DNA from 2 places in the Latilactobacillus sakei subsp. sakei DSM 20017 genome. Region 1 is predicted to be linked to the other one. Evidence: predicted binding sites of a transcription regulator. Region 1 holds the regulator's gene; the other holds the start of a gene.

The links. The regulator NrdR, encoded in region 1, represses ribonucleotide reductase genes. The targets are predictions, from matches to a motif close to ACACNATATATNGTGT.
Region 2: a site for NrdR is predicted at 2,339-2,354, ahead of nrdH (glutaredoxin-like protein NrdH). Genes of this name have one in related genera too.

Annotation. Positions count from the first base shown of each region.
Region 1 covers NZ_AP017929.1:1,061,598-1,066,034, reverse strand. The annotation lists gene dnaI (primosomal protein DnaI) at 1-209, opposite strand, end outside; gene LEUCM_RS05290 (replication initiation and membrane attachment family protein) at 209-1,588, opposite strand; gene nrdR (transcriptional regulator NrdR) at 1,606-2,079, opposite strand; gene coaE (dephospho-CoA kinase) at 2,628-3,236, opposite strand; gene mutM (DNA-formamidopyrimidine glycosylase) at 3,236-4,072, opposite strand; gene polA (DNA polymerase I) at 4,084-4,437, opposite strand, start outside.
Region 2 covers NZ_AP017929.1:1,490,671-1,495,107, forward strand. The annotation lists gene LEUCM_RS07435 (EbsA family protein) at 1-137, opposite strand, end outside; gene LEUCM_RS07440 (ribonuclease HI family protein) at 213-596, shown strand; gene cls (cardiolipin synthase) at 682-2,139, shown strand; gene nrdH (glutaredoxin-like protein NrdH) at 2,459-2,689, shown strand; gene nrdE (class 1b ribonucleoside-diphosphate reductase subunit alpha) at 2,813-4,437, shown strand, end outside.

The DNA of each region.
Region 1 (4,437 bases):
CCGTTTAAAATTTTCTTTTTTTCATTGACATATTCATAGATTTTAGCTGCACTGCGCGCCACTGTTTCTTGTGATAGGGCGGCCTGATTAGCCTGAATAAAGGCCTGCACATCAGGATCTTGCAAGGCTTCTTCAACCAATTTATTAAAGCGTTGATTCAGGCGTTGCCGGTTCATATAGTCGGTTAAATCTTTGCCCATATTTTCCATTATGATTCCCGCCCTTCACGGATTTTCTTGAGTAATTGATCAATTTCTTGCTGATCCGCCTTACTTGATGTGGTTTGTGGCGCTTGATAATCAGACTTGGCCCATTTAGGCACAGTTTCTTGCTTGGTCTTGGCTTGATAGCGCGGTTGTCGTTTAGTTTGTTTCGTTTCTTGTTTGGTTTGGAAATCACGGATTTGTAAAATAGCGTCAGCTGACGTCTTAACCCCTTGTTGCGCCCATTGATTGGCGATTCGATCTAACAAAGCTTGTGTTAGGCCCTCATACTGACTAATGATGTAAACCACTAAGATATTTAAAACATCGTTGTTAAAGATATAGCGATTTTGTAAGTCACGTAATGCGCGAATTTCATTTTTCGCCACAAAGCCATGATTTTTTTGCTTAAGATATTCCAAATAATCAACTGGTAAATACTGCTGACTTTCGGTTAACCACTGCATTTCTTTTTCATTAAAGCCGGCTTTTTGCCATTCTTTTTGTAGCGTCTCAAGCGGTTTTTTAGCCGGTTGTTCACTGTTATTTTGAACGCTATGTCGGCGCGTATAATTATTCAAAACGTTTTGTTCTAACGCATCCATATTGACCCGACTGTCGGCAACATCCATGGTGAGGCCGATTAAGCGTCCCAATTCCATTTCGTCTAATCCGTAAAAATAATGCAAATTAAATAATCGTTGCTCATTACGTAAAATTTCATCCGTATCGATTTGATTCTGTGCAACCACTTCTTGTAATAAAGCCCAATCAAAAGTGCGCAACTCAACTGACGTGAAACTTGGTTTTTGCGCCTTTTTTTGTTGATACGTACTTTGTGCCTCAGCAACTGCCGTAGGGGCCGTTGTTAAATGATCATTTTGAACGTGGAAGACCGTCAAGAAGTTCTTCGTGACCTCTTCGTATTCCTTAGAGCGCACTGGTTGTAGTTTAAAATGCTCTCTCAATTCAATAAACCGCTTCTCACCGACTGATTCGTATAAAATGACACTCAACAAATCATCATTGAAGAAAATATGTGGCTGCATTGGTGCGTATAATTCATACACCAGATTGCGGCCCGTATTGTTATTCTTCTGATAAGTCCGCATTAAGCCTAACGCTTCTAACTTATTGCGCGCGTCATAAAAAGCCGGCAAATCAACCCCTAATAAATTCAACAAGGTCGCATGCGTTTGGAAAGTCATTTGACTCTTGGCCTGTGTTGATTGGCTCCATAACAAAAGATAGAGACTGTACGCGACAGCCCCCATCAGTGGTTGGTATAAATAGGTGACGACTGTTTGATCAAAATCGCTCAAATAGTTAGCTTTTGTCACCATAAACCCATCTTTAGGACTTAAATAATCAAATGCATCTGACATCCGCTAACTCCTTTCGACTAATCTTGGTCTTTAGCCTTTTCTTTTTTCATCATTTCTTGCAATTCCGCCATAAAGACATTCATGTCTTTAAATTGACGGTAGACACTAGCAAAACGAATATACGCAATCTCGTCGACACCTGGTAAAACGGCCATGACGTATTCGCCGACAGCTTGTGACGATACTTCGTTTTCGCCTAATGCCCTGATTTTATTTTCAACTTCATCAACAATTTCAGTCATTTGTTCCATCGTAACAGGTCGCTTTTCGGCAGCCCGGATTAAACCACGTAATAATTTATCGCGGTTAAACTCTTCACGGGTCCCATTTTTCTTAATGACTAATAACGGTGTTTGCTCCACCCTTTCAAAAGTTGTAAACCGGAATTGACAATTTTCGCATTCGCGACGACGCCGAATAACGCGTCCTTCATCTGTTGGTCGACTATCAATTACCCGTGAACTATTTTGATGGCAATGTGGACATAGCATAAAGACACCTTCTTATCTTTTAATTTAAGGAATATTAATTGTATTTTACTATTCTAAACAGACAGTATAACAATATTATAACATGACATGCAACAGAGTGCCTATCGCACCGGGTTACTTTTGAGCATTTACTGAGTGGTGTGAATAAGCGACACAGTCGATTGTTCGCACACCGTGGTAAAGCACAAAAAGTTGATGCGAGAGGCACGTTTTAACCAGCGTGCGTTACCAACCGGGTTGATTCTGAGGATTAGCAGCGTTAGGCGAATAACCGATGCAATCGGTTGTTTGACTGACATCGCTAACCACAGGAATCAGGTTGGTAGTCCACGTTTCAGAGTACTATCGCACCAGGTTACTTTTGCGCATTTACTGCATGGTGCAAATAGATCAAAAAAGGAGCTGGGACAAAAGTAATTTTGTCTTCAGCTCCTTTTCGGTATCCGAACATTGGTGGTATAAACGTGTTCTATAAGTCATATCCTTCCGGTTAACCCTGAATGTCAAACGATTGCTTCCAGCAATCATTCACCATTCTGTGTTAATCCTCAGGACATACCCGACTTATGGTGCACGCCTTCCAAAACTGTCTTTAATTGGGCTTTCAATTGAGCCAGTGAGCCTTGGTTATCAATCACGAAGTCTGCTCTATCCCGTTTTTCAGCCAATGATGCTTGACTGTTAATCCGTTTCAAAGCATCTTCGCGACTTAATTGGTTCCGCGCCATTAATCGCGCTAATTGTTTTTCAACCGGCAAATAAACGACTAACACCCCGTCGCAAACCGTTTCGTAGTGCTGTTCATATAACAACGGTAAGTCCAAAACAACTAGCGGTACTTGGTGCGCTTTGGCCTGAGCCATCTCGGTCATAATCGTCTCCCGAATGACCGGTGCGGTAATCGCGTTGAGTTGCGCTAATACGGCTTGATTGCCAAAGACCAATTTGCCCAAAGCTGCCCGATCAACTTTACCGTTTTGCACAAGCTGCTTCCCAAAAGTGGCTTGAATCTGTTCTTGCACACTTTGATTATCCGCCAACACTTGGTGTGCGACTTGATCCCCATCAATAATAGGAATACCTTGTCGCGCTAGCATTTGCGAAACAGTTGTTTTACCGGTAGCAATACCACCAGTTAAGCCTAGGAAATAAGTCATTATTTTGCATCCCTTTTAATCTGACACTTTGGACAAAAATGCGTCCCCCGCTGTGCCACTTTAATCTTCTCGATTGGTGTCCCACATCGTTCGCAAGGAACCCCTTTTTTGCCGTAAACATGCAGCATTTCTTGGAAGGCGCCAGCATGACCGGTCGCGTTCAAAAATGTGTTAACCGTCGTCCCTCCATGATTAATCGCTAGTTCTAATTCGGCAATAATCTCATCGTGGAGGCGATCCGTTTCAGCACGCGTCAAGTCATTGGCTGGTATTTCTGGATGAATATGGCTTAACCACAACGTTTCATCGACATAAATATTGCCTAGACCGGTCACAACCTTTTGATCCAATAACAATGGCTTGATAGCTTTGTGATGTTTTTGCAACCGTTGATAGAAGTCCGCCTTTAAAAAGGTCGTCGGTGTTGGTTCCGGCCCTAGGTCCTTCAAGCCAGCTACCGTATTTTCCTGACCGGTCTCAATCAACTGCATCCGCCCAAACTTCCGCGTATCTAGGTAACGCATCTGTTGCCCATCCGTGAATTCAAAAATCACGTGCGTATGTTTTGAAATCGGTGCCTCCTTGGCGACCACTTCATACTTACCTTCCATTCGCAGATGGCTGACAACAGTTAGCTGTTCTCCAAAACGAATTAGTAAATATTTCCCCCGCCGATCAACAGCTGTAATCTGTTGGCCCACTAATCCAGCAGTAAAGACTTCATCTGGATTAACAATGATTTTCGACCAGCGAATATCGATTGCTGAAACAGTTTTACCAACCGCTAAGGTTTCAAGTCCCCGGCGGACATTTTCGACTTCTGGTAATTCAGGCATTTTCCGTCACCTTATTTCTTAATATCGTACCAAGTTGGGCCAAAACCACTTTCGACCTTCAATGGCACCGCTAATTTAACGGCTGAATCCATCACACTTGGGACTAATTTTTGTAAGATTGGTATTTCTTCAGTTGGTGCTTCAAAAATCAATTCATCATGTACTTGTAATAACATTCTGGCTTGCAAGTTCGCCTTCTTCAATTCTTGTTGCATTAAAATCATCGCCACCTTGATAATATCCGCAGCACTACCTTGAATTGGCGTATTCATCGCTGTCCGTTCTGCAAAAGAACGGAGGTTAAAGTTCTTAGCGTGAATATCTGGTAAATAACGACGACGGTGGAAAAGCGTTTCGACATAGCC
Region 2 (4,437 bases), 430 kb from region 1:
GTAATCGATTGCCAATTAAGATTAATGAGTTCAAGTTGCAGAATTAAAGCTAGCGTATAAATAAATCCAATCCAAGACCAAATTGTAACGCAATAGGCGTAGTTTGGCTGGTAAAATAGGCGTTTGTTAGTTTGCAATAGAAACACTCCTTATGCAGTCCATATTACCATTAACCAGGGGTCTCTGTCAGTGGAAAGGTGGAAACTTTACGAATGATTAAACTTTATACAGATGCAGCCACGCTTGGCAATCCTGGCCCCAGTGCTGCTGGGATACTGATTGTGACCGCTAAGCAGCAATATCAATTTAGCATTCCCTTACCGCCGGTGGATAATCATGTTGCCGAGTTTATGGCGGTTCAATTGGGCTTAGAAAAAATTACTACGCTTGGTTTGACCGAGTCGATGCTTCAAATTAATGTTGATAGTAAAATTGTCTGTCAAAGCCTCGAAAAACAATATGCGAAACATTACCAGCAATATGTTGATCAGATTATCGCCTTAGAACAGCCCTATTCCCTCGTGCTACATCAGTGGTTGCCTGATCGGCAAAATAAAGGGGCACACCACCTCGCACAACAAGACTTAAAAAAATAGTTATTAAAAACATGGTGTTTCGGAATGCGTTTTAGTAGACTGTTTATAAACACACTTAATTAGTTTCTGGAAGGATTGGTTGCATATGATACTACTAACGGAGATTATTTCCGCAATTATTTTAATTAACGGCCTCTTTGCGGTCATCACGGTCTTACGACAACCGCGCGATATTGCGGCGACTTGGGCGTGGCTACTAGTTTTAATCTTACTGCCTGTCGTCGGCTTTATTTTGTACCTTTTCACAGGGCGTGGGTTATCCCGGAAAAAGATTTTCCAAAGTCAGTCACAAATCAACGATGGGGTTTTGGCCTTAGTTGATATTCAACGTCAAGAAAATCGGCGTAATGAATTATTACCTAAAAAGGTGTTGTCCAGTGAAGCGACTGAAATGGTCAATCTTTTCTTAAACATTAATAACGCACCGGTTTTAAAGGATAATCACGTAACGTTATATACTGACGGGACCGAAAAATTCGCTGCCTTGTTCGCCGATATTAAAAAAGCGACTAAGAGTATTCATATTGAGTACTACACCATTTACAATGATCAAATCGGTAATGAACTACAAGCACTATTGGTTCAAAAAGCCCAGGAAGGTGTCGCAGTAAACGTCTTATACGATGCTTGGGGTTCTCAAGGGGCCACCCAAAAATGGTGGCGGCCACTTGAAGAAGCCGGCGGACATGCCCGGACCTTCTTTAGTTCGAAACATTCAATCACGGATTTTCGTTTGAATTTTAGAGATCACCGTAAAATCGTCGTTTTAGATGGCACAATTGGGTATATCGGCGGTTTTAACGTTGGTGATCAATATCTCGGCCGTAGTGCTAAGTTCGGTAATTGGCGTGATACACACATGCGCATTACCGGGAATGCGGTTTTGGCGCTTCAAGTACGCTTTTTGATGGATTGGAATGCCAGTGTTGAAGAAGCAATTCGTTTAACTTATTCTGAAAGCCACTTCCCGATTGCAGCGGAAGCCAACCGCGGCACGGCAGCGATGCAAATTGTTTCGAGCGGGCCTGATAAATTAGACGAACAAATCAAGTTGGGTTATTTGAAGATGATCAGTTCAGCTAAGAAAAAATTATGGATTCAAACCCCTTATTTGGTACCCGACGATAGTATTATCGATGCGCTCACGACAGCAGCAATGTCTGGTGTCGATGTGCGGATCATGACCCCTAGCATGCCGGATCATCCTTTCATTTATCGGGCCACACAGTATTATAGTCAGTTATTGCATGAAGCCGGTGTTAAGATTTACGCTTATCAAGATGGCTTCTTACACGCCAAAACAGTGGTTATGGACGGTCATATTAGTACGATTGGTTCGGCTAATATGGATATTCGTAGTTTCAAATTGAATTTTGAAGCCAATGCTTTTATTTATGATCCGAAATTAGCACGGCAACTCGAGCAGATTTATTTAGAAGATATCAAAAACGCGGTATTATTAACAGATGAGATGATTGCTCAACAATCTGCGTGGTTACGCTTCAAACAAAAATTTTCACGACTCCTATCGCCAATTTTATAAATCGTTCGGTAAAAAAATGTCCTCCGATTTTTCAAGGGTGGGTCAGAAATTTTAATATTTTTTAGGAACGTTGCTACGGCTGAAACGGTGTCGGTTTCAAATTGTTTACAATCGAATTGGGGATTGACATTATCCTGGATAATGGTAACTTTAAAATAGGAACACTACACAAGTCGAATTTAGAATCATTCGCGAACAGCCACTATAATTAGTGGCTGTTTTACTTTTGACTACCATATCTGGTATTTAAACATTGCATGATTCTTTTTTAAACGGTATACTAAAATTACTAATTAAGTTCCACAAGGAGTTAATCACAATGGCTAACATTACACTATATACGAAGAACGGCTGTCCCCAATGCCGTATGACAAAGCATTTTTTAGAAACACACAACATCACTTTTAGCGAACATAATATTAACGATGAACCCCAATATATTGATTACTTAAAAGAAAAAGGGTTCCAAGCTGTTCCTGTGCTTGAAGCTGACGGTGTTGAAAGTTTCTCCGGTTTTAGACCAGCCGAATTACAAAAATTGGCCTTTTAAGTTTAAGTGCTGTCCTTAAAATAGGCATCTACGAGTGGGACCAACTCCTTGAAGAGTTGGTCTTCACTTTTTTTACACCCAAAATCGGGCATTTTATTAATTTTTTAAGAAAGTGGTGCGCTAATGTCTTTAAAAGAGATTAAAACTGAAAACGTAACTTATTATGAATTGAATAACAAAATCAATATTCCGGTTAACGGTCAAATCCCCCTTCAAAAGGATCAAGAAGCACTAGAAGCCTTTTTAGAACAAAATGTGCAACCCAACATGGTGACTTTTAAATCACTACAAGATCGCTTAGATTACATGGTGGCTGAAAACTATTACGAAGCGGATTTTCTAAAGGCCTACTCAATCGATTTTATGGAACGCTTAAATCAATATTTAATCGATCAAGACTTTCATTTTAAATCTTTCATGGCAGCTTATAAGTTTTATGCGCAATACGCTCTTAAAACAAATGATAACGGCTTTTACTTAGAAGACTTTAAAGACCGGGTCTTCACCAACGCGCTCTATTTTGCGGATGGTGACGAAGCCCTTGCAATGAGTGTTGCTGATGAAATGATCCATCAACGTTACCAACCAGCTACGCCTACCTTCTTAAATGCGGGGCGTTCTCGTCGTGGTGAATTAGTGTCATGTTTCTTATTACAAACAACCGACGATATGAATTCAATTGGCCGGACCATCAACTCTGCCCTTCAATTATCACGAATTGGTGGTGGCGTCGGGATTAGCTTGTCTAACTTGCGTGGTGCTGGTGATCCAATCAAAGGCATCGACGGTGCTGCAAGTGGTGTCTTACCTGTTATGAAATTATTAGAGGATTCATTCTCTTATTCCAACCAATTAGGGCAACGTCAAGGCGCTGGTGTTGTTTATCTGAACGTTTTCCATCCAGACGTCGTGGCTTTCTTGGGCGCTAAAAAAGAAAATGCTGACGAAAAATATCGGTTAAAGACCCTCTCACTCGGCTTAACAGTGCCAGATAAGTACTATGAATTAGTCAAAGAAGACGCTGATATGTATCTCTTCAGCCCATATAGTGTTGAACGTGAATACGGACAACCTTTCTCATACATCGATATTACGGCCGAATATGACAACTTAGTGGCTAACGACGCGATTAAGAAGACGAAAATTAAAGCCCGTGATTTAGAAAATGAAATTAGCAAGCTCCAACAAGAATCAGGTTACCCTTATATTGTGAATATCGATACGGCTAATAAAGCCAACCCAATTGACGGTAAAATTATCATGAGTAACCTTTGTTCTGAAGTCTTGCAGGTGCAAACCCCTTCTCAAATTAACAATCGTCAAGAATATGACGTTTTAGGAACTGATATTAGCTGTAACTTAGGTTCAACTAATATTCCGAACATGATGACCTCTCCTGATTTTGGCCATTCAATTGAAACGATGGTCCGTTCATTAACTTATGTGACTGATCATTCTGATATCGATGTTGTCCCTTCTGTAGCACATGGTAACCAATTAGCCCACACAATCGGCTTAGGCGGCATGGGCTTGCATACCTACTTCGCTAAGAACCAAATGATGTACGGTTCAGAAGAATCAATCGACTTTACAAGCAATTACTTTATGTTATTGAATTACTGGACATTAGTTGCCTCAAACAAGATTGCTAAAGAACGTGGGATTACTTTTGACAACTTTGAAAACAGTAAGTATGCTGATGGTAGTTACTTTGATCAATACCTGAATACTGAATGGGCGCCTAAGAC